4 regions of the Affinirhizobium helianthi genome follow, and region 2 is predicted to be linked to each of the others. Evidence: riboswitches for the same ligand, from Rfam matches in the RefSeq annotation. Region 2 holds a riboswitch; each other region holds the start of a gene.

Region 1 (5,748 bases), on a different contig from region 2:
CGCTGCCGAAAGATGGTCGGCATGGGCATGGGTCTCCAGCAGCCATTGCACTTCCAGGTTTTCGCTTTTCACGTAATCAATCAGCGCCCGCGCTGATTCATTCGTCGTTCTGCCTGCTGCCGGATCATAATCAAGGACACTGTCAATAATGGCGCAGGCTTGCGAATCCGGATCGCGAACGACGTGACTGATCGTAAACGTCGCCGGATCGAAGAATGACTTCACGATTGGTCGGGGCTGCGCGCCAGCAAGGGCGCTCTCGATGATTTCTGCTGCATGTGAAACTGCTGGGTCTGACATATCGACACCCTCCGTTCATAACAACATATACATACTTACTGTAAATATGCAATAGTGGTGCGCCCGACGGAATCGGGCTATGCCTTAGACGCCGACCTTCAAGGGAGAGAATACCGTGGCTGACGGAATACCAGCGCCCGCGCTTTGCTTGCATGATCCAGCGCCAGCCTTCACCGCCCGCTCCACGCAAGGGCCGATTTCGCTCTCGTCCTATCGCGGAAAATGGGTTTTGCTGTTTTCGCATCCGGCGGACTTCACGTCCGTTTGCACCAGCGAATTCCTCGCATTTGCAAGGGCAGAGCAGGAATTCGCGCGGTTGGATTGCGCCTTGCTTGGCCTCTCTGTCGATAGTCTTTATGCGCATCTCGCATGGCTGAAAGACATTGAAGAAAAGTTTGGCATCAAGATTGGATTCCCCCTGATCGAAGATTCCTCGATGGTCATTGCACGCGCCTACGGCATGCTGGATGCCAATGCCGGAGGCAGCGGAACGGTGCGCGGCAGTTTCGTTATCGATCCGGTCGGGGTTATCCGCGCGATCGTCTGGTATCCCATGAATGTGGGCCGATCCGTCGCGGAGCTGCTGCGCCTTGTCGAGGCGCTCCAGACCGCTGAGCGAGAGCAGGCTTTAACGCCGGAAGGCTGGAAGCCGGGCGAAGCGCTGATGGAGCCCGCTGCAACACGCTTTGACCAGGCTGGCCCGTTGAAGACAGGCGAAACCTGGTACTATCGGGAGCGACAAAAATGACGCCTCCATCTCTGCCACTTGAGCAAATGTTGGAGAAATCGGCCGAAGCTGCCGAGTTTCTCCGACTTTTTTCAACACAAAGCCGGTTGATGCTGCTGTGCTTCATTTCGCAGAAAGAGCGATCTGTGGGCGAGATACAGGAGGAACTGGCATTCAAGCAGCCAGCCCTCTCCCAGCAGTTAGCGGAATTGCGGCAGGCTGGCGTTGTGCGAACCCGCCGTGAGTCGCGCCAGATTTTCTACTCCATTGCGGATGAACGGGTAGACGCCGTGCTTCAGACATTGCTGAAGCTATTCTGCCCTCCCCCCACTTCCCATTCGAAGCAGGGAGAAGCAAAAGCGGCATCAAGCCCAGCACCTCACCCACTCGGTGAAATGGCGCAATGGGCCATTATCGATGCATCAGAGCAGAACTCATCCTGACCGGATCAGGCCGCCTGATGCAGTCTGCGTGTAAACAGCGCGCCGCGGGTCCACTGAGAGAAGGCCTTGGCCGCAGCCAATACCGCCAGATCAATGACAGGTTCGATCAGCACGACGCTCATGTAGGCTATGCCGAAGCTTGAGATCTCGGCGAAGTTCTCCACGGTGAAGCCGTGGCCATAAAGTGCCCAGAAGGCGACCCAGACTACGATGCCGCCCTGATAGCTGGCCGAGAGAAGAAAAGCCTGGGCGTATTTCACATCCACATAGGCAGTTTTGGCCGGAATGATCCGCCGCGCAAGAAGCGCGATGCCCCACAGCGGGACCAGAAGCGTTGTTACATTCATGCCGTATTGCGGCAAATCGAAAGGTGCGAAGAAAAGGCCCTGAATCAGCAATCCTGCAGCAAGGCCGATAGAGGCCGCCCCTGCGCCAAACATCAGAAACAGTGTCGATCCAAGAATGAGATGCACCTCGGAAACGCCGACCGGATGATGGGGAAGGATCTCGAAGAAACTGAACACAAGGCCGGTTGTCAGCACGCTCCGGCAGATAAAAGGCAGCACGCCCCCTTCTTCCCGCAGGCTCACATGGACCAGTTTTGCCGCAAGGCCGAAAGCAGCCGCGGCTGTGGCATAGCTCAATAGGATTTTGGCGCCATCGACGACGCCGGGTTCGATATGCATGTTGACCTCCCCGCGCCCACCGCGCGGCTGGATGATGAAAGTGAGCCGAAGCCCGTGAACGATGGCAGGTCTCCTGACTTGCGGCAGCGCTCAGCTCGCCTTCCCAGCCTCAAAGAAGAATTTGGCCAGTGGCATTAAGAACCGAACTTCCGCTTACAGTTGCGGGGGCAGTTGTGGAATCGACCGTATATCAGTCTCACCACATTCCCTTTTCATCCGACGGGAATACCCGGCGGAACCATCGCCCCCAAGCTAAGCGGGAAAGACAGGCAAAGGCAATTCGGCTTTTGGTGGAGTCACAACAAAAGCGCGCAGTGCATGGAAAGAGGGCCGTTCTCCCATCGGCCTATGTTACCCAGCCAAGGCGCTCGGCCAGCGTGTAGAGAACGAATATCCCGCAGATCAGCAAACCGCAGAACACGGCAAAAGAGCCCAAATCCTTCGCGTGACGCCCGGTCAGGGAATATTCGGGCGAGACCCGGTCCACCAGCTCCTCCACCGCCGTGTTCAAGGCTTCCAGCGCCAGAACGAAGAGGAAAAGGCAAGTCAGGATCACGATCTTCAGAGCCCCCGCGCCAATGGCAAGAAACAGCGCGAGAGCGCCTGCAAATGCCAAAAGCTCATGGCGAAAGGCCGCCTCCCGCCAAAGCCGCCGGAAGCCCCCATAAGAATAGCGTTGAGCCGCCAGGAGATGGCGGATGCCATCGACTTTCTCCGGTGGAAGATCAGGACCGTGCATTCTTTTCGACTCACAGCTCGAATGGATCTCGAGTGAGGGGGTGGGTAGCGCGGTGCTCCAACTGACGATGCCGAGACAATCTTCACCAGTATTCGCGTACGCATCCTGACCCAGCAAGCGCACAAAGGAAAGTGCCCTCTCTTACGCATGGTTCTGCGCGCAGGATCTGAAACAAACCCGAAAAAGGCGGGTTGAGCAACTGGCGAGATTTGAACCGCCTGCCTTGCCTTTACGTGGACCGGGTTGTGGCAACTTCTTCGCCAAGGCTAGAGACAGATCCTTCGATCTCTCCTCGCATCTCGGCGTGCCATTGCCACAAGATCGCTCGATCAACGGTTCTGCCTTACGTACAACGGTGGGTGTGCCGCACAGCCTCAACCTTCCCGATAATAATAGCTGTAGCCATTGATGGCTGGCGCACCACCAAGGTGGGCATAGAGCACCTTTGATCCGGCGGGGAAAAAGCCTCTGCGAACCAGGTCGATCATGCCCTGCATGGATTTCCCCTCATAGACGGGGTCGGTGATCATTGCCTCGGTGCGAGCCGCAAGACGAATAGCCTCATTCGTCTCGTCCGACGGAACACCATAGGCCGGATAGGCGTAATCGGGGTTGATGACGATTTCATCCTCACGCACCTTGCGGCCAAGCTCTACCAGTTTGGAGGTCTTATCGACAATTGAACGAACCTGCGCCCTCGTCTGCTCTGGCGTTCCGGATGCATCGATACCGATGACACGATCGGCCCGGTTCTGCGCCGCAAAGCCAACGATCATGCCTGCCTGGGTAGAGCCAGTGACAACGCAAACGATAATGTAGTCAAACGTATAGCCGAGCGCCTTCTCCTGCTCCGCGACCTCCTCGGCGAAGCCGATATAGCCGAGCGCCCCGTATTTATGCACGGATGCGCCAGCGGGGATGGGATAGGGTTTGCCACCAGCATCTTTGACCGATTGGATGGCATCTTCCCAGCTTTTGCGAATACCGATGTCGAACCCGTCATCCACAAGACGCGAATCCGCCCCCATCAGCCGGGTCATCAGAATATTGCCGACGCGGTCATAAACAGCATCGTAATGTGGTACCCATTTTTCCTGAATAACAACGCATTTCATACCGATCTTTGCCGCTGTCGCAGCCACCATGCGGGTGTGGTTCGATTGAACGCCCCCAATGGAAACAAGTGTGTCCGCCCCCGAGGCCAGTGCATCAGGCACAATGTATTCAAGCTTGCGCAGCTTGTTTCCACCCATGGCAAGGCCGGAATTGCAATCATCCCGTTTTGCGAAGATCTGCACCTTATCGCCCAGAGCCTGGCTGAGCCGAGGCAGATGTTCGATGGGAGTTGGGCCAAAGGTCAGCGGATAGCGTTCGAATTTCGCGAGAAGGGACATGACGGCCTCCGAGGTTGTGCGTGATGAATTCACTCGCAAAAGCTAGCCGAATAGTCTTGAAAGGTGCTCTCAAAATCGGGAGATGAAATGGCACCTGACTTCAAACATAATGAGAAAATGTTGTCATCGATTCATCATAGGCCGCCCAAATGGAAGAATCTTCCAAACCATCTCTCGATCGTATTGATCTTCGCATTCTGCGCACGCTTCAGACCGATGGGCGCCTGACGAATGCCGAACTCGCATCCCGCGTGAATGTCAGCCCGGCAACTTGCCACCGGCGAACGCAACGCCTGTTTGATGAGGGCTTCATCACCGGAGTCCGGGCCGAAATTGCACCCATGCCCGTCGGGCTTGGCGCTCTTGTCATGGTGGGCGTGGTGCTGGACCGTTCGACACCGGAAAGTTTCGCGGCATTCGAAGGAGCCGTCCTTGAACTGAAGGAGGTGCTCGACTGCAATCTTGTTGCAGGCGACTTCGATTACCTGCTCAAGATCCGCGTGCGCGATATGGCCGATTTCAACAAGCTGCACGGCAACAAGCTCATCGCGCTGCCAGGTGTGCGACAAACACGGACGTTCTTCGTGATGAAGAACGTCAAGGACAATGCAAGATTGCCGTTCTGAACGCCCGCCTTCAGGGAGGCGGGTCGGGCATCAAGAAGTCACGGCAAAGAGATCGCTGAGCCAAGCCATCTGGCGGCGCTCTTGGAAGCTCTGTCCGCCTTCATGATTGTTGAACTCGTATTCAACTATCGATTTCGGCCCTGCATAGGCATTGTAGGCACCATAAACACCGGAGGGCGGACAAATCTCATCCATCAGTGCGACTGAGAACAATGCATTTGCCCGCGACTGCCGCGCGAAATTGACACAATCGAAATAGCGCAGCGTCTCGAATAGCGGTTGGCTCTTGTCTCTGTGCTGGGAGAGAAAGCGCACGATTTCCAGATAGGGGCCACGGGAGGCGACCGCCACGGAGCGACGAAAATCGCACAGGAACGGCACGTCAGGCATGATGGCCTTGACCCTTGGGTCGAGCGCCCCGGCCGCGATCGAAATGGCGCCCCCCTGACTATCGCCACAAAGAGCAATCCGCTCAGGATCGATGAAGTCCAGTGCGACAAGCGCATCGATGGCGCGCACGCCATCTGTAAAGACGCGTCGATAATTATAGTCGTTCTTATTCAGAACGCCACGGGTCAGAAAGCCCGGGCTGGAGGAGAAAGACCCCTCGGGATCTGCCGTCGCACCAACGCTCCACACACTGCCCTGACCGCGCGTATCCATCCGGAAATAGGCGAAACCCGATGCTGCCCAGTGCAATTGTTCATGCGGCAGGCTTCGGCCGCCGCCATAGCCGATAGACTGCATGACCAGCGGTAAACGACCTTTGCGCTCCTTCGGCAGGATAAGCCATCCTTTAATGGGATGGCCGCCAAAACCAGGGAAGGTAACAT
Region 2 (5,748 bases):
GCGCCGACTTCGCTTTGCGGCTTCAAGAGCACCGGGTTCATGTGAACCGAAAGTGGCACGCGAGCGGCACGCGCCTGCAACGCCTGCGCACGCCCGATTTCGCCGCCATCTACCGTGACAGCCGCATTGTTCGACATGTTCTGCGGCTTGAAGGGCAGGATGCGCAAACCCCGGTTCAGGAAGGCACGCGCCAGCCCGGCCACGATCAGCGACTTGCCGACATCGGAACCGGTTCCCTGAAACATCAGGGCTTTGGCTTGTCCTCCAGCCATCAAAACTCGATCCCGGCCTGCGCCTTTACCCCTGCCTTGAAGTGGTGCTTCACCAGCGTCATCTCGGTGACCATGTCCGCCACCTCAATCAACGCAGGCTTGGCGTTACGCCCCGTGACGATGACATGCAGATCCGGGCGGCGGGCAGTAAGGTCCAGCACGACCTTTTCCAGATCGAGATATTCATAGCGAAGTGCGATGTTCAGCTCGTCCAGAATAACAAGGCCCACATCCGGAAGCGCCATCATCTCCAACGCCTTTTCCCAGGCGCGTTCAGCGGCGGCAACATCGCGTTTCAGATCCTGCGTATCCCAGGTGAAGCCCTCACCCATCGTATGCCAGATCACGCGATCACCGAAAGCGTCCAGCGCCACCCGCTCGCCCGTATCCCAGGCACCCTTGATGAACTGCACGATGGCAATCTTGCGGCCATGGCCAAGCATCCGCAGGCCCAGACCGAAAGCCGCCGTGGACTTGCCCTTTCCGGGACCCGTATTGACGATCAGAAGACCCTTCTCGATGGTTTTCGATGCCACTTCCGCATCCTGAACCGCCTTGCGATTGGCCATTTTGCGCCGATGCCGCTCGGCTTCGCTCTCATCGATTTCCTTCATCGGCCTTGCCTCGCATCCGCATTGTCAGAGCGCGGGACTATAGCCAAACGCGGCCTCACGACAATGGCCCACCGAAACTGCCGCACCTAGCGGCATTGACATGTCGTCATTCAACCGCATAGTGAAGATGACGGTCTTTCCCCGGCAACGGGGGGAGCTAAGAGGGAACGTGGTGCGGCGCCTCGCCTAAACCACGGCTGCCCCCGCAACTGTAAGCGGCCCCCGCACATTCTGCGGGAAACCCTGCGCATCATGCCACTGAAGACAATTCGGGAAGGTAGCGCCGGGTATGAACCGCGAGCCAGGAGACCTGCCGTCTGACGAATGGTCCAACCGGGCGGGGTGCTCCGGCAGGGATAGTATCAATGGCACGCAGGCCTCTGGCTGCGCGCGCCTGCACCCCACGGCTATTTTTGGAAAAAGGGGTGCGTCTTGGATTTCCAGTCGCAATGTCAGTCTGACGAACCTGTTGCCGCTCAACCGCGAGTGATTATCCATGTCTGCGAAACCTGCCGCAGCGGGACGGAAGCAAGCGATGGACCGCGCGACGGCGCGCGTCTCGCAGATCAGACGGCATCACTGGCACAGGCCGGTATCGCCGTGGTGCCTGTTGCCTGTCTTGCCAATTGCAAACGCGCCTTGAGCGCCTGCATCCAGCGCGTGGATGGCTGGTCCTATGTTTTTGGCGAGCTTGGCCTGGATGCCAGCCCCGACCTCATCGAAGGTGCGCGTCTTCTCGCCAGTTCTGCCGATGGACTGATGCCGTGGAAGGGCCGACCGGATTGCCTGAAGCGCGGCATGATCGCCCGCATCCCACCCATTCCCACTCAATTTCCGAAGATTTGAAGGACCGATTTCATGACCAATACCCTCTCCCGCATTCCCTGCACCGTTGTGACCGGTTTCCTCGGAGCCGGAAAAACGACGCTGCTGCGCCATGCGTTGGAAAACATCAAGGGCAAGAGGCTTGCGGTGATTGTCAACGAGTTCGGCGATGTCGGCATCGATGGCGAAATCCTGAAAAGCTGCGGCATCGAGAACTGCCCGGAAGACAATATCATCGAACTGGCCAATGGCTGCATCTGCTGCACGGTGGCGGATGATTTCGTACCCGCCATCGACAAGATCCTCGCCATGGAGCCCAAGGTCGATCACATCCTGATCGAAACCTCGGGCCTGGCACTGCCGAAGCCGCTGGTGCAGGCGTTCCAATGGCCGGGCGTGAAAAGCCGCGTGACGGTGGATGGCGTGGTGGCCGTGGTGGACGGCCTGGCGCTGGCTGAAGGCCGCGTCGCAGACGATCTGGAAGCTCTGGCTGCCCAGCGCGCCGAGGATCAGTCTCTCGACCATGACGATCCGGTGGAGGAAGTTTTCGAAGACCAGATTGCCTGCGCCGATCTTGTCATCCTGACCAAATCCGACCTGCTTTCCGCCGAAGACCTCGCCAAGGCGCATCAGCATGTGGAAGCGCATCTTCCGCGCGCGGTGAGGATTGTGAACGCGCAGAATGGCGAAATCGACCCGGCAATCTTCATCGGTCTTGGCCTGGCGGTCGAAGACGATATCGAGAACCGCAAGACACATCACGACGACGAGCTGGACCACGAGCACGACGATTTTGACAGTTTTGTTCTGGATATTCCGGCCATTGCAAGCCCGGACGAACTGAGCAACCGCATTGCGAAGGTCACGGAAGCCGAAAAAGTGCTGCGGATCAAGGGCTATGTAGAGGTGGCGGGCAAGCCCATGCGCCTTCTGGTGCAGGCGGTCGGTCCCCGCGTGAACCATTATTTCGACCGCCCCTGGAACGCCAGCGAGGCGCGACGTTCGCGTCTGGTGATCATTGGTGAAAAGGGCATCGACGCGGAAAAAATCGGAAAGCTCCTGGCCGCCTGATGCATATTCTCGCCGCCACATCCTCGTCCCTGGACGATCTCATAGAGCCGGTCGATCTGAACCAGACGCCGGGGGATGTGGTGGTGCTATCCTTTTCCGATAGCGACCTGAACGGCATTGCCTCGGCTTGGGACCGTAATCCCTCAAAAGGCGACTTGAGCCTTCGCCTTGCTCAACTGAGCGATCTTCGACACCCCATGTCCATCGATCTCTGGATCGATAAAGTCGCGAGCCACGCCAGAGTGCTGCTTGTGCGCATTCTCGGCGGCTATGACCGCTGGCGCTACGGCGTGGACGAACTGGCGCGGAAAGCAAAAGAACGAAACATCTGTCTGATCCTGCTGCCGGGAGAATGCAGCGAAAACGACGACCGGCTGGCAGAGGCTTCCACCGTGGATGCCGCTGACATTGCCCTCTTCCTCTCCTATTTCCGCGAAGGTGGGCCCGGCAATCTGACAAAACTCGTTAGCCGGCTTGTTGCGAAAGCCAGACGGGAAGAACAGTCGGCGGAGCAAGCGGCAAACATTCCCCGCTGGGGCTTTTATCGGCCCGGACAGGGCGTGGTGACGCGCGAGACAGCGCTGATCGGACAACCCGGTCGCCGCCTCGTTCCGCTGATTTTCTATCGCTCCATGCTGCTGGCGGACGATGTTGAACCCATCGATGCGCTGACGCAAAGCCTTGAACAGCGCGGTATAGCCGTTCTGCCCGTTTTCGTTCCTGGATTGAAGGAGCGCGAGCTTCTGGCCACACTCCAGCGCGAGCTTCAGGCGCTCAACCCTGCCGCCGTGATCACGGCGACCGCCTTTGCCAGCCAAGCCGATCTTGATGGTCAGACGCTTTTCGATCACCTCGCCGTTCCGGTTTTCCAGGCGGTGATTGCCACGACCAAGCGAAAAGCGTGGCAAGAAAACCAACGTGGACTTGGGCCGTCTGATCTCGCCATGCACGTGGTTCTGCCGGAACTGGATGGCCGTCTCCTTTCCGGCATCATTTCGTTCAAGGCAGAGCGTGAAGCTGCTGCAGATTATGGCTTTGCCGGCTTTTCCAATCGACCAGAGCCAGATCGCGTGGATGCGGTCGCTGCCCGGATCGAAAAACATCTTGCCCTTTATGCCACGCCACCTGCAGAGCGCCAGATCACGATTATTCTGCCGGATTATCCCGGCGCGGATGGTCGCACCGGCTATGCCGTGGGGCTGGACGTGCCGGAAAGTGCCCGTCAGATGCTGATCGACCTGGGCGAGAACGGGTATAATGTCAGAGACATCCCATCGTCAGCGGCTGAACTGTTGGACCGGGTTCTGCGAGGATCCGAACAGTTAGCAATCGAGCAGTATCAGGCTGCCTTTAGCCAACTACCCGCCGCCGCGAGAGAAGCCGTCATCCGATGCTGGGGCGATCCATTAGCCGACGAAGGATGTTCGACGAAAGGTTTTCGTTTCCGCGCTGCCCGCTTCGGCTCTGTCACCGTGGCGCTGGCACCGGACCGCGGACGTGAGGCGGATCGGCGCACCGATTATCATGATCCCGCGCGTCCTCCAGCCCATGCGCTTCTCGCGTTCGGCTTCTGGATGCAGCACGATATCAAAACCCAGGCGATCATTCATGTCGGTGCGCATGGCACGCTGGAATGGCTGCCCGGAAAGAATGTCGCTCTCTCGGCTGACTGTTTTCCGGAAATCGTGACCAGCAATCTCCCCGTCATCTATCCCTTCATTGTTTCCAACCCCGGCGAGGCGGCGGTTGCCAAGCGGCGGATCGCGGCACTGACCATCGGGCACATACCGCCAAAGCTTGTCGGCGCTGGACTTTCCTCCCATCAGCAGAAGCTTGAGCAGCTGGTGGACGAATATGCCCAGGCCGATGGGCTGGATCGACGCAGGCGCGACAGGCTGGCCAAGCTGATCGTCGAAACCGCCGACGAAATCGGCCTGACACAGGAAGCTGGAATCAGCCGCAACGACGACCCCGATACCGCTCTCGCGCGTATCGATGCCTTTCTCTGCGACCTGAAGGATTTTGCCATCAAGGATGGCCAGCATGTGTTCGGGCGTTGCGAGCCGGATGAGCTGGACGAGACACGGCTGGAGAGCGCAAAGGCCGAAAGGCGCGCTTTCCTGGCAGCGCTGGATGGACACCATATTCCGCCTGGCCCTTCCGGTTCCCCCTCGAGGGGGCGTCTGGATGTTTTGCCGACAGGACGCAATCTCTACACATCCGATCCACGCACCATGCCCACCCCTACGGCCTTCGAACTGGGCCAGAGAGCGGCAGACGAAGTGCTGCGGCGCTATCTTCAGGATCACGGCGACTGGCCGAAGCGCCTCGTCATCGATCTTTGGGGCAGTGCAACGCTTCGCAGTGGCGGTGAAGAGGTGGCCCAAGGCTTGGCATTGATGGGCGCACGCCCGGTTCAGGATCCCGCGACCGGGCGCGTCACCGGCATCGAGGTTCTTTCGCCGGCGCAGCTGGGCCGACCTCGCGTCGATGTCACCTTCCGGATTTCCGGCCTCTTCCGGGACATGTTCCCCACCTTGATCGCTCTGCTCGACATGGCAACGCGTTCCATCGCAAGCCGTGTGCATGAAGCGCCGGGCGACAATCCCCTGGCGGAACGCACGCAAAACGACGGCAGCATTCCGGCCCGCATTTTTGGATCCGCTCCTGGCACCTATGGCTCCGGGATTGAAGAAAAATTGTCTGATGGAAACTGGCAGACGCGAGACGAACTGGGCCGGGCCTATCTTTCCATGTCCCGCCACGCCTTTGGCGGTGCGGATGGCGAGGCGTTCGACGCAGGAAACATCTTCGAGACCCTGATACGAGAGGCCGATCTTCTGGTGCATACGGGGGACGACCCGGGCCGCGACCTGCTGGACGGATCGGGCGATGTGGCCTTCATCGGCGGCTTTTCGGCGGCGGTTGCAGCCCTTGGCGGCAAGGCAGACCTGATTTCCCTCGAT
Region 3 (5,748 bases), on a different contig from region 2:
TTGTGGCCGATCAAGAAGAAGTACGGCAACAAGATTTCCTGGGCGGACCTTATGGTGCTGTCGGGCACGATTGCCTACGAAGTCGCAGGCCTGAAGACCTATGGCTTCGCCTTCGGTCGCGAAGATATCTGGCATCCTGAAAAGGACATCTACTGGGGTTCGGAAAAGGAGTGGCTCGCGCCTTCCGACAACCGTTACGAAGATGTTGCCAAGCCGGAAACCATGGAAAACCCGCTGGCAGCAGTGCAGATGGGTCTCATCTATGTGAACCCGGAGGGCGTGAACGGCAATCCTGACCCGCTGAAGACAGCTGCTCAGATCCGCGAAACCTTCGCCCGCATGGCAATGAACGATGAAGAAACCGTTGCCCTGACTGCAGGCGGCCACACCATCGGTAAATCGCATGGTAACGGTGACGCGGCGAACTTGAGCGCCGATCCGGAAGCGGCTGGCGCGGAATTCCAGGGCCTGGGCTGGATGAACACCAAGGGCCGCGGCATTGGCCGCGATACCGTGGTGAGCGGCATTGAAGGTGCATGGACCACCAACCCGACCAAGTGGGACATGGGCTATTTCGACATGCTGTTCGGTCATGACTGGGAACTCACCAAGTCCCCGGCCGGTGCCTGGCAGTGGAAGCCTGTCAGCATCAAGGAAGAAGACATGCCGGTGGATGTCGAGGACCCCTCGATCCGCTGCATGCCGATGATGACGGACGCAGACATGGCCATGAAGGTCGATCCGGCCTACAACGCCATCTGCCAGAAGTTCATGGCGGACCCGAACTACTTCTCGGAAACCTTCGCTCGCGCCTGGTTCAAACTGACCCATCGCGACATGGGACCGAAGGCGCGCTGGATCGGTCCGGACGTGCCGAAGGAAGACCTGATCTGGCAGGATCCGGTTCCCGTTGGCCGCAAGGATTATGATGTCGCCGCCGTCAAGGCGAAGATTGCTGCATCGGGTCTGACGATCTCGGACATGGTTGCCACTGCCTGGGATAGCGCCCGCACCTATCGCGGCTCCGATATGCGTGGTGGTGCCAATGGTGCACGCATCCGTCTCGCTCCGCAGAAGGACTGGGTCGCGAACGAACCCGAGCGTCTGGCAAAGGTTCTCTCGGTTCTTGAGCCGATTGCAGCAGAAGCAGGTGCAAGCGTAGCCGATGTGATCGTTCTGGCTGGTTCCTATGGTGTCGAGCAGGCTGCCAAGGCAGCAGGCTTTGCCATTGAGGTTCCCTTCGCACCCGGTCGTGGCGATGCGACGGCGCAACAGACTGATGCCGATAGCTTCGCTCCGCTGGAGCCACTGGCTGATGGTTTCCGTAACTTCGTGAAGAAGGACTATGTCGTCAGCCCGGAAGAAATCCTCCTGGATCGCGCACAGCTCCTCGGTCTCACTGCGCATGAAATGACCGTCCTGATTGGCGGCATGCGTGTGCTGGGAACCAATTTCGGCGGCACGCAGCACGGCGTGTTTACCGACCGTGCCGGCACCTTGACGAATGACTTCTTCGTCACCTTGACCGACATGGCATACAGCTGGGTTCCAACCGGCAGCAACACTTACGAGATCCGCGATCGCAAGTCCGGTGCCGTCAAGCACACGGCCACCCGCGTGGATCTGGTATTCGGTTCCAACTCGGTTCTTCGCGCCTATGCAGAAGTTTATGCGCAGGACGACGCCAAGGAAAAGTTCGTTAGGGACTTCGTTGCCGTCTGGACCAAGGTGATGAACGCGGATCGTTTCGATCTGATCTAATCGGATCGTTCATCCAGCGTTTTAAGCAGCCTCTCCCGCCGCCCATCGGGAGAGGCTTTTTTATTGACTCGGCTACAGGCGCCAGGGGCGGGAGCGGCGTGGCGCTGCCCAACATAAGGCAACCCGCAAAGGAGCAAGCCATCCGGCGCGCAATTTCGATCGTATGACGCCAAGACCATATCCGGGGAACCAAGTGGCGAGACGGATCGTTGAGGGACCGAAACCGAGGAGTTTTGGATGAGCAACGACCAGAAGAAGCCACAGTCAGATCAGGATAATCCGCACAGTGATAATCCTCACCGGGGTGTCATCACTGCTGGCCCGGACGCGCACGCCAATGAAGGCTCGACAAGCGCAACCAAGGAAAAGGCAGAGCGCGAAGTTCGCCAAAGCGAGAACAACACTTAAAGTACGTCGCGGTGTCGCTTGAACGAGAGATGCCAGGATAGAGCAAAAGGGTCGCCCACTCGCAGGCGGCCCTTTTCAGTTCAGCCATGAGCAAAGCAGACTACAGGTCGATGGAGTGCAGCCATTGCCTGACGATCCCGGCATCTTCGTCCACCAGCCGGTGATCTGCTGGAAGATCCGCAGACGTGACCGTCGCTCCACAGGATGCCAGCTTCTCGTGAAGCTGCACGCTCTTTCCCCGGAGCGGGTCTTGCCTGCCTGCCACCACCAGCACTCTCTTTCCTTCGAGGGTTCTATCCGGACAGTCGTCGAGCACGGGAATTGATCTGTATCGTGACCAGGACATAAACGGCCAGCATAGGGAAGACCGTCGCCTTGCAGTTTCATCGCCGGTGGTGGAAAGCGCAACGATCCCCTGTTCAGTCGATGACGATCGCGCGGAAATCGTTGACATTCGTGCCAGTTGGTCCCGTCACGAACAGATCACCAAGTGCTTCGAATGCCGTGAAGCTGTCGTTTTGCGCGAGCCTCTGTCTTCCATCGAGGCCGAGGCGTCTCAGGCGTGTTGCTGTCGTACCATCGCAAAATGCGCCAGCATGATCGCCAAATCCGTCGATACCGTCCGTATCGGCGGCAAGTGCGCAGAAACTTTGACCTTCCAATGCCAGCGCCAGAGCCAGGGCAAATTCGCTGTTGCGGCCACCCTTTCCGCTCTTCGTTCGCAGCGTTACTGTTGTCTCGCCGCCCGACAACAAGACGGCGGGGCGCCGAAACGGGCGGTTCTTGCCGATCGTTTCACGGACGAGAGCGGCGTGAGCAAGCGCGATATCACGGCTTTCCCCCTCCATTGAATCGGAAAGAAGATAGGGCGTGTATCCTTTTGCTTCAGCGATAGAAGCCGCAGCTTCCAGAGATATGCCTGCCGAGGCGATGATATGATGTGCGTTGCGTTGAAAGGCAGGATCCTCCGGTCCTGGAGCCTCCGCTGCAGGGGAGCGAAGATGCGCCATGACGTTGTCTGGCAGGTGAAGACCGAAATGATCGACAAGAGCGAGCGCCTCCTCCCGGGTAGAGGGGTCTGGAACCGTTGGCCCGGACGCGACATGGGCGGCATTGTCGCCTGGAATATCTGACACGATGAGGCTTACGACCTTTGCCCGGGTTGCCGCCGCCAGCCTGCCTCCCTTGATGCGCGATACGTGTTTGCGAACCGTGTTCATCACCGAAATTGGTGCCCCGGAAGCGAGCAGGACCTCGTTGAGCGCAATTTCATCGGCGAGAGAGAGGCCCACCGGTGGCGCTGGTAGCAAGGCTGAGCCGCCGCCGCAGATCAGGGCAATGACCAGATCGTCAGGCCCCAGCGAGGAAATGGCTGCAAAAAGTCGCTCTGTCGCGTGCAGCCCTGCTGTGTCGGGTACGGGATGGGCAGCTTCCAGCACTTCAATGTTGCGAGTCTTGCAGCCATAGCCGTAACGGGTGACAACCACGCCTTCCAGCGGTGAGGGCCACAAGCTCTCCAGAGCTGCTGCCATTTGCGCTGCACCTTTGCCAGCGCCAATGACCACTGTTCTTCCGCTTGCCGGGGGTGAGGGGAGAAACCTCGCCATCCCTTTGGCGGGTTCTGCCGCCTGAACCGCAGCATTGAAAAGGCTTATCAGTAAATCTCGATGTTTCATAAGCTCTTATCCCGTCTGCTTGTGTTCCTATCCCGGTCAACCCGAGAGAAAAAGTATTGAATGAAGAAGGCAAGTTTAATCTTCAATCCAGGCGCGAAAGCGTCTGGACAAGCCATCTTTGCATCCCTATCAGTGCGTTGCTACGGTTCTGCATTCGCAGATGAAAAGGGAACACGGTGCAGGTTCGCAAGAACCCATTCCGGGACTGCCCTCGCAACTGTAAGCGGCAAGCGCCTCATTGTGACCACTGATCTTGGATCGGGAAGGGATGGGGTTGCGCTCGAGCCGCAAGTCAGGAGACCTGCCGTGGCCAGACCAACCAACACCGGACGAGGGGCTCCGGCAGGGAGAGAATTCGATGTCGCATGCGATGATTTCGCACGCCATGTTTGTGCATGCCGAAGAAACGGCACTGTACGCTCCTGCCCATGAACCCAAGCATTCAAAGGACAGGACATGAAAATCGCGCTGATTGCCGCTTTTGTTGCGGCTTTGCCCAGCTGGGCTTTTGCTGGTTCCACCCAGTATCCTCTGACGGTCGAAAATTGCGGACGAAAGGTCACTTTCGAGAAAGCGCCTGCCAAGATCGTATCGATCGGTCAGGGCATGACGGAAGTACTTTACTCGCTGGGGCTTGCGGATAAGGTTGCAGGCACTGCAGTCTGGGTTGGGCCTGTGCTTCCTCAGTTTTCTCAGGTCAATGCAGGCATCAAGCGTCTTGCCGATAACGATCCCAGCTTCGAATCCGTTGTCGGGCTGGAGCCGGATCTGGTTGCTGCGGAGTTCGAGTGGCATATCGGTCCGATGGGTTCTGTCGGCAAACGAGAGCAATTCCAAGACATCGGCATCAATACCTATATTTCGCCAGCGGATTGCGTAGCGAAAACGAATGTCGATGGCGGGGATGGCGTGCGGAAAGAGCTATTCACGATGGATCTCATCTATCGTGAAATCGATGAGCTTTCGAAGATATTCGACGTCGAAGACCGGGGACAGGCGCTGATTGCGGAACTGAAGGCGCGTGAAGCGGCCGCGACAGCCAGCATTGCCGGGGCAAAGGCCAAAAACCTGCCTATCGTCTTCTGGTTCTCCAGCAAGGAAACGAAGGGCGATGCGTTCATTGCGGGCAAAAACAGCGCCCCCGCCTATATCCTGAAGAGCATCGGCGCAAGCAATGTTGTCGCGACCGAGGAAGAATGGCCGCTCGTGGGATGGGAAACCATTGCACAGGCAGATCCGGCCGTCATTGTCATCGCAACCATGGACCGCAGGCGTTTTCCAGCAGACGACCCGGCTGTGAAGCTGCAGTTCCTCCAGTCCGATCCTGTCACCAGTCAGATGACGGCCGTCAAGGCAAAGCGTTTCGTGATGATGGATGCACAATCCATGAACCCGACAATCCGCACTATCGATGGAATCGAGGTGTTGGCAAAGGCGATCAATCAGTTCGGTTTGGAGAACTGAGGTGGCCGGCGAGTTTCGCACCTTTTTCTGCACCCCGTCCATCGGGCGGGGTGAGCCATGAGGCGCGGTAAAACCGGATTGGCAGTGGTCTGTGCCGTCATGGTGATGATCGCGCTTGCCATTGCCATTCTATCCGCCGTCGCGGTGGGAGAGATGACCATGCCGCTGGCAAACGTAGCGGCTGCAATCACCAATCGCCTCGGCTTGACGCAGATCCCGGTTCCGCGCATTCAGGAGGCGGTAATCTGGGATTATCGATTGTCCCGCGCTTTGTTGGCAACATTCTGCGGCGCCGGGCTGGCGCTATCCGGTGCCATTCTCCAATCGCTTCTGCGCAATGCTCTGGCAGAACCCTATGTGCTGGGCATTTCTGCCGGGGCCTCAACCGGGGCGGTCGCCGTAATGCTGCTTGGCGTAGGAGCCGGGACGATTTCTCTAT
Region 4 (5,748 bases), on a different contig from region 2:
AACGATAGGCGGAAACGAAATTTCCACCCGGATAGCGGATCGCCGGTATCTTGAGATCCTGAACAAACTTCAGAACATCTTTGCGAAAGCCGTTGTCGTCGGCCTGGGGATGGCCGGGTTCATAGATGCCGCCATAGATCGCGCGACCCATATGCTCGATAAAAGCAGAATAAAGACGATCATCAATGCGCCCAATCCGGAAGTCCCGGTGGACGGAAACACGCGCTTTCATAGAATTCCTCCCTTACAATCTGTATCATACAATTCGATATGAACCAGATATTATGATATTGTTATAGGAGGAATATCGTATGTCAACGGTGAAAATCATACTTTTGGATCAGGGCGTCAGCCTGACGTTCTCAGGCGAAGGAGGATCTCCTGATCGTAATTCCCAAAGCCACGTCCGAAGATATTGAGCCCGCCCGGATGGCGCGCATCCTGCTTGACTTCGATGCGCAAACGGATCGACCTGTGCGAAGACAGATCCAGATCTTTCAACGAAACGCCTGAAATCCTTGTACCATCGACGTAACTGCCATCATGTGTGATGCGCCAGGTCTTCAACATACCGTACTGGGAACCAGACAATTTCCACCAATCCGGCGTGTAGAGCCCCCTTTTGTCGCCAAAATCTCCCGGCGATGTCCAGTCTCCGAGTTCAATGCCATTGACCGATAGTGTAATATCCGACGGCCAGTTGCTATGAGTACCGGGAACCTCGGAACTGACTTCCATCGAAAATTCCATTTCTTCGATGTTTCGCCCTTGTATTTTCGCGTTATTGGGAAATTGATACTCTACATAACCCGAGGTGAACCACAGAAGGGCGGCCTTCATCCTGTCTGGATCCATGAAAGTATCGGGCACATCCAGGAGCCCGATAATGCCTTCCGGCGAACAGATCCCACAAGGTGCTGTCACTGAGCTTTGGGTATAGAGCCCAAGGGGCATAGAGACAGCAATCAGATTGGCATCTGCCGCCTGCTCCGCCTTGTGGAAGGAAATAATCAGTTCGTCATAGGTGGCAAAGCATATTTTCTGGCTGCCCTTGCGGGCTTTGCGCGTCTCCGTCCGTACAAGCCCAGCCTCTTCCAATATTGTAATACTTGAGGAAATCGATGATTGCGGCTGCTGAAGACGGTCTGCGATTTCGTTTACGTTGAGACCGTCAGCCTCATGCAGGATCTTCAGGATCTGAACACGCACAGGCGAAGCGGCAGCCTTCAAGACATCGAAGTCCTTCTCGGCATCAATCAACAGGAAGTTAGGCGTCATATGGTCGTCTCAGCACCATTGATGTATATCGGAAAATCAGATTTAAACCACCTGATGACATCTGTCGATTGGATTACTGCGGCCTGAGCGGTCAAGCGCAAAGGATCAACCTTTTGCCATGGATGCAATGTTTGGGTGATAGGTATGTGCGGCCAGGGAAACAGGAACCAAAACATGTCCGCAAGACCGATGGCTGATGCACTGCGGCCCGCTGGCGATCTTGCCACGAAGCCCATTTTTGCAGTCACTTGCCGGGCAAAACCTCTCCCGCCCGGCAAGGACCGGAGATCAGCGCCTCATGCGGTTTCCGCCAAAATGAGCGGCTGCGGCTTTGTCAGGGTTTCCGGACGCAGAACGGCATCCAAGCGATCCTTTGACATCAAACCCTTTTCCAGCACCAGTTCGTAGACTCCGCGTCCACTTCGGTGCGCCTCAAGAGCAATCTCCGTCGCATTGCGATAGCCGATGTAAGGGTTGAGCGCTGTGACGATACCGATGGAGTGCTCCACCATATCGCGGAGCCTTTCCTTGTTCGCCGTAATACCACGCACGCAGTTTTTCTCCAGCGTGCCACATGCTGCGGTGAGATGCGCAATGGATCTGGACAGGCTGTAGAAGATAATCGGCTCAAAGGCATTCAACTGCAACTGCCCGGCCTCAGCCGCCATGGTGATGGTTACGTCATTGCCAATCACTTCGAATGCAACCTGATTGACCACTTCCGGGATCACCGGGTTAACCTTTCCCGGCATGATGGAGGAACCGGCCTGACGAGCAGGAAGATTGATTTCATTGAACCCGGCGCGCGGCCCGGACGACAAGAGGCGCAGATCGTTGCAGGTTTTTGACAGCTTGACCGCAACCCGCTTCAGAACACCGGAGAGCTGAACAAAGGCACCGCAATCCTGCGTCGCCTCCACCAGATCGGGCGAGGTCAAGAGGTCAAAGCCAACGACTTCGGAGAGGCGATCCCTGACACGTGCAGCATAATCTGGATGCGCGGTAATGCCGGTACCAATTGCGGTGGCGCCGAGGTTGATCTCCCGGATCAGCTGCGCTGCCTCGGACAGGCGCGCCTCGTCTTCCGCAAGCATCAGAGCATAGGTTCCAAATTCCTGCCCCAACGTCATGGGCACGGCATCCTGCAACTGGGTGCGCCCCATCTTCAGAATTTCGGAGAATTCACCAGCCTTTTCGGCAAAGGCCAGACGCAGATCTCCCATGGAACGCAGAAGGCGATGAATACCGGCCCAGGCTGCCAGCTTCAGCGCCGTTGGATAGACATCGTTGGTGGACTGACTGAGATTGACATGCTCATTCGGGTGAAGATGCGTGTATTCACCGCGGCGGTGGCCAAGAATCTCTAGCGCGCGATTTGCAATGACTTCATTGGCGTTCATATTGGTGGAGGTTCCGGCGCCGCCCTGGATGAGATCGACGACGAATTGATCATGCAGCGCGCCGTCTCGAATCTCGCGGCACGCCGCAATGATTGCGTTGCCCTGAGTTGGCCCAAGCAGTCCGAGATCCATATTGGCCTGGGCTGCGGCTTCCTTGATGGCCGCAAGCGCGATGATCAGATCAGGTGCATCGCAAAGACGTTGCCCGGAGATCTGGAAGTTTTCAACGGCGCGCAAGGTATGAACACCGTAATAGGCTTCCATCGGCACATCGCGATCCCCAAGGAGATCGTGTTCCGAACGAAATGCCGCGACTTCTTCCATGTTATTCCTCCAGAGAAAATTCTTCAATGGAATGCTTCGGATCAAAGGGCTCGAGGCAAGGCGGCAAAGGATGAACTGAGCGCAAAGTAAAGCTGGCGCATTGTAGATAACCTCCTCCTCAATGACCTGCCGCAAGCTTCCGCCTGCAACAATCCTCTTCCCTATCCCGGCGTAACTGTGCTGGCTCGGTCGGTCAATTGACAGTTTTTAGGTAGTGCGGCGTCCATACTTGTTGCAGTTCAGGCCGGAAGCCGGGCGCAAAACTCTGACAGCTGTCAGGCCGGGAGAGGTGAGGGAACCCTGACAGCTGTCAGGATTTATCAATTCCTGTTTCGCAAGATACGCGCCATCGTCAGTCAGCAGCGCGAAACGTCATCACCAAATGCGGTAGCTGTGCGATACTCAACACCAAGCGCGGAGAGAGTGCAGGCGGGATCATCATCCCGCGCCGCAGTGGCACGAGGAACACGCAATCGTCCATGCCCACCCAAATAACGTCAGCGGCCAGGTGAGGGGCCTACACGGAATGACCGCGCTGACCATCGTAGGCAACCTGGATCGAGACCAAAACTGTTCCTTCTGAGTGACAGCCCGATCGCCCATCGCAAAGTTATCCCCGGTGAATTCAAGACAGACACACAACAGATATTGACGCAGATTTAACCTTGTCTACAATATGTAGCGTTCGAGGTTCTCATGGATTCGACTGGAATCGATGAGCTAAGACGGGAATTCGGTAGCGAACATGATGTTCGCGAAGCCGAGGCTGCCCCCGCAACTGTGAACGGCGAGTGCTTGCTCTATCATGCCACTGGGTGAAACCGGGAAGGCGGAGCAGGTGCAGCGACCCGTGAGCCAGGAGACCTGCCTCGATCGATACGTCCGCCGGCGGGGTGCCAGGCAGGGTGCGGTTTAATGCGTCCGGATGAACCCCGGTCCTGAGCCGTCCTGCTCACCCGCCATATGTCTGCTTCGGGGTGAAGGCCATGAATACACCATTACAGATTATTGCTGATCCTTAGTCGTTACGACTGAGGTTGCTCGCTTCACTTTCTTCACGTCGCTTCTCTGCGCGTTGGGCCCAGGTCGGTCCGACAGCGTTTCCTTGCGCCCATTTTCTTTAGAGGTATCCCATGTCGATCACTGTCTACTCCAAGCCAGCCTGCGTTCAATGCACAGCAACCACCCGCGCCCTGGACCGCCAGGGTATCGACTATACGATCATTGATGTTTCCGAGAACGGGGCAGCATTGGCCTTGGTGCAGGAACTCGGCTACCGTCAGGTGCCTGTCGTCATCGCTGGCGATCAACACTGGGCTGGCTTCCGGCCGGATATGATCAGCGCGCTTGCCTGAAAGTTCGGTGATGGGCGCTCTCGTCTACTTCTCCAGTCGTTCGGAAAACACCCGCCGCTTCGTGGACAAGCTTGCTACGCACGCTCTGCGTCTGCCGCTGGATGCAGCCGCCACTCCGCCGCTGGTGAATGATCCCTATGTCCTCGTCAGCCCAACCTATGGCGGGGGAGGGGACAAGGGCGCTGTGCCGAAGCCCGTCATCCACTTCCTCAACAATGCCCATAACCGAAGCCTCATCCGCGGCGTCATCGCGGCAGGCAATACCAATTTCGGCGTGGCCTATGGGCGCGCCGGAAAGATCATCGCCGACAAATGCGGCGTCCCGCTTCTCTACCGGTTCGAGCTTCTCGGTACCGAAGAGGACGTCATCGCCGTGAGACAGGGACTGGAACGATTTTGGACACGCTGACCACCACGAAAACGAGCGCCTCAACCGAGGACACGCTTGATTATCACGCGCTGAACGCCATGCTGAACCTCTATGACGACGAGGGAAAGATCCAGTTCGACAAGGATCGCATGGCAGCAAGGCAATATTTCCTCAGCCACGTCAATCAGAACACCGTCTTCTTTCACAACCTTAGAGAGAAAATAGACTACCTTGTAACGGAAGGGTATTACGAGCGTGAGGTGCTCGATCAGTATTCGTTCAACTTCGTGCGCGACCTCTTCGACGTAGCCTACGCAAAGAAATTTCGGTTCCCGACCTTCCTCGGCGCGTTCAAATACTACACCAGCTACACACTGAAAACTTTTGACGGGAAACGCTATCTGGAGCGCTACGAAGACCGGGTCTGCATGGTGGCGCTCACACTTGCACGCGGCAATGAGCAGCTTGCGCGTGAACTCGTGGAGGAAATCATTTCCGGTCGCTTTCAACCGGCGACGCCCACCTTCCTCAATGCGGGTAAGAAGAGCCGCGGCGAGCTTGTATCCTGCTTCCTGCTTCGCGTCGAAGACAACATGGAAAGCATCGGCCGAGCGATCAACTCGGCGCTGCAGCTCTCCAAGCGGGGAGGGGGCGTTGCCCTGTCTCTGACGAACCTGCGCGAAATGGGCGCTCCCATCAAGCAAATCGAGAACCAGTCCTCAGGCGTAGTCCCAGTGATGAAGATGCTGGAAGATGCCTTCTCCTATGCCAACCAACTTGGCGCGAGACAGGGTGCCGGTGCGGTCTATCTTCATGCCCATCACCCGGACATCATGCGGTTCCTCGATACCAAGCGGGAAAACGCGGACGAAAAGATCCGCATAAAAACGCTGTCCCTCGGCGTCGTCATTCCAGACATCGCGTTCGAACTGGCGAAACACAACGAGGATATGTATCTGTTCTCGCCGCACGACGTAGAGCGGGTCTATGGGGTACCATTCACCGAGATTTCGGTGACGGA

Evidence for each region. A riboswitch is a leader RNA that binds a small molecule or an ion and turns the genes downstream of it on or off. The one in region 2 is predicted to bind cobalamin.
Region 1: another riboswitch for cobalamin. It lies ahead of ACFSE1_RS05865 (energy-coupling factor ABC transporter permease); the one in region 2 lies ahead of ACFSE1_RS12340 (DUF1636 family protein).
Region 3: another riboswitch for cobalamin. It lies ahead of ACFSE1_RS08520 (ABC transporter substrate-binding protein); the one in region 2 lies ahead of ACFSE1_RS12340 (DUF1636 family protein).
Region 4: another riboswitch for cobalamin. It lies ahead of nrdH (glutaredoxin-like protein NrdH); the one in region 2 lies ahead of ACFSE1_RS12340 (DUF1636 family protein).

The regions. Positions count from the first base shown of each region.
Region 1 is NZ_JBHUEQ010000006.1:167,215-172,962, forward strand. Features, by position in the region: gene ACFSE1_RS05850 (MBL fold metallo-hydrolase) at 1-300, opposite strand, end outside; gene ACFSE1_RS05855 (peroxiredoxin) at 416-1,048, shown strand; gene ACFSE1_RS05860 (ArsR/SmtB family transcription factor) at 1,045-1,470, shown strand; gene ACFSE1_RS05865 (energy-coupling factor ABC transporter permease) at 1,476-2,156, opposite strand; cobalamin riboswitch at 2,203-2,414, opposite strand; gene ACFSE1_RS05870 (diacylglycerol kinase) at 2,503-2,895, opposite strand; gene ACFSE1_RS05875 (1-aminocyclopropane-1-carboxylate deaminase) at 3,270-4,289, opposite strand; gene ACFSE1_RS05880 (Lrp/AsnC family transcriptional regulator) at 4,439-4,915, shown strand; gene ACFSE1_RS05885 (acetylxylan esterase) at 4,946-5,748, opposite strand, start outside.
Region 2 is NZ_JBHUEQ010000023.1:29,245-34,992, reverse strand. Features, by position in the region: gene ACFSE1_RS12350 (cobyric acid synthase) at 1-272, opposite strand, end outside; gene cobO (cob(I)yrinic acid a,c-diamide adenosyltransferase) at 272-886, opposite strand; cobalamin riboswitch at 1,001-1,218, shown strand; gene ACFSE1_RS12340 (DUF1636 family protein) at 1,319-1,732, shown strand; gene cobW (cobalamin biosynthesis protein CobW) at 1,745-2,782, shown strand; gene cobN (cobaltochelatase subunit CobN) at 2,782-5,748, shown strand, end outside.
Region 3 is NZ_JBHUEQ010000015.1:184,381-190,128, forward strand. Features, by position in the region: gene katG (catalase/peroxidase HPI) at 1-1,761, shown strand, start outside; gene ACFSE1_RS08505 (hypothetical protein) at 1,999-2,169, shown strand; gene ACFSE1_RS08510 (hypothetical protein) at 2,270-2,398, opposite strand; gene ACFSE1_RS08515 (glycerate kinase type-2 family protein) at 2,589-3,845, opposite strand; cobalamin riboswitch at 3,972-4,168, shown strand; gene ACFSE1_RS08520 (ABC transporter substrate-binding protein) at 4,302-5,309, shown strand; gene ACFSE1_RS08525 (FecCD family ABC transporter permease) at 5,367-5,748, shown strand, end outside.
Region 4 is NZ_JBHUEQ010000035.1:83,442-89,189, forward strand. Features, by position in the region: gene arfA (arabinosylfuranosidase ArfA) at 1-232, opposite strand, end outside; gene ACFSE1_RS17980 (ArsR/SmtB family transcription factor) at 349-1,278, opposite strand; gene aspA (aspartate ammonia-lyase) at 1,575-3,002, opposite strand; cobalamin riboswitch at 3,674-3,888, shown strand; gene nrdH (glutaredoxin-like protein NrdH) at 4,136-4,357, shown strand; gene nrdI (class Ib ribonucleoside-diphosphate reductase assembly flavoprotein NrdI) at 4,368-4,766, shown strand; gene nrdE (class 1b ribonucleoside-diphosphate reductase subunit alpha) at 4,754-5,748, shown strand, end outside.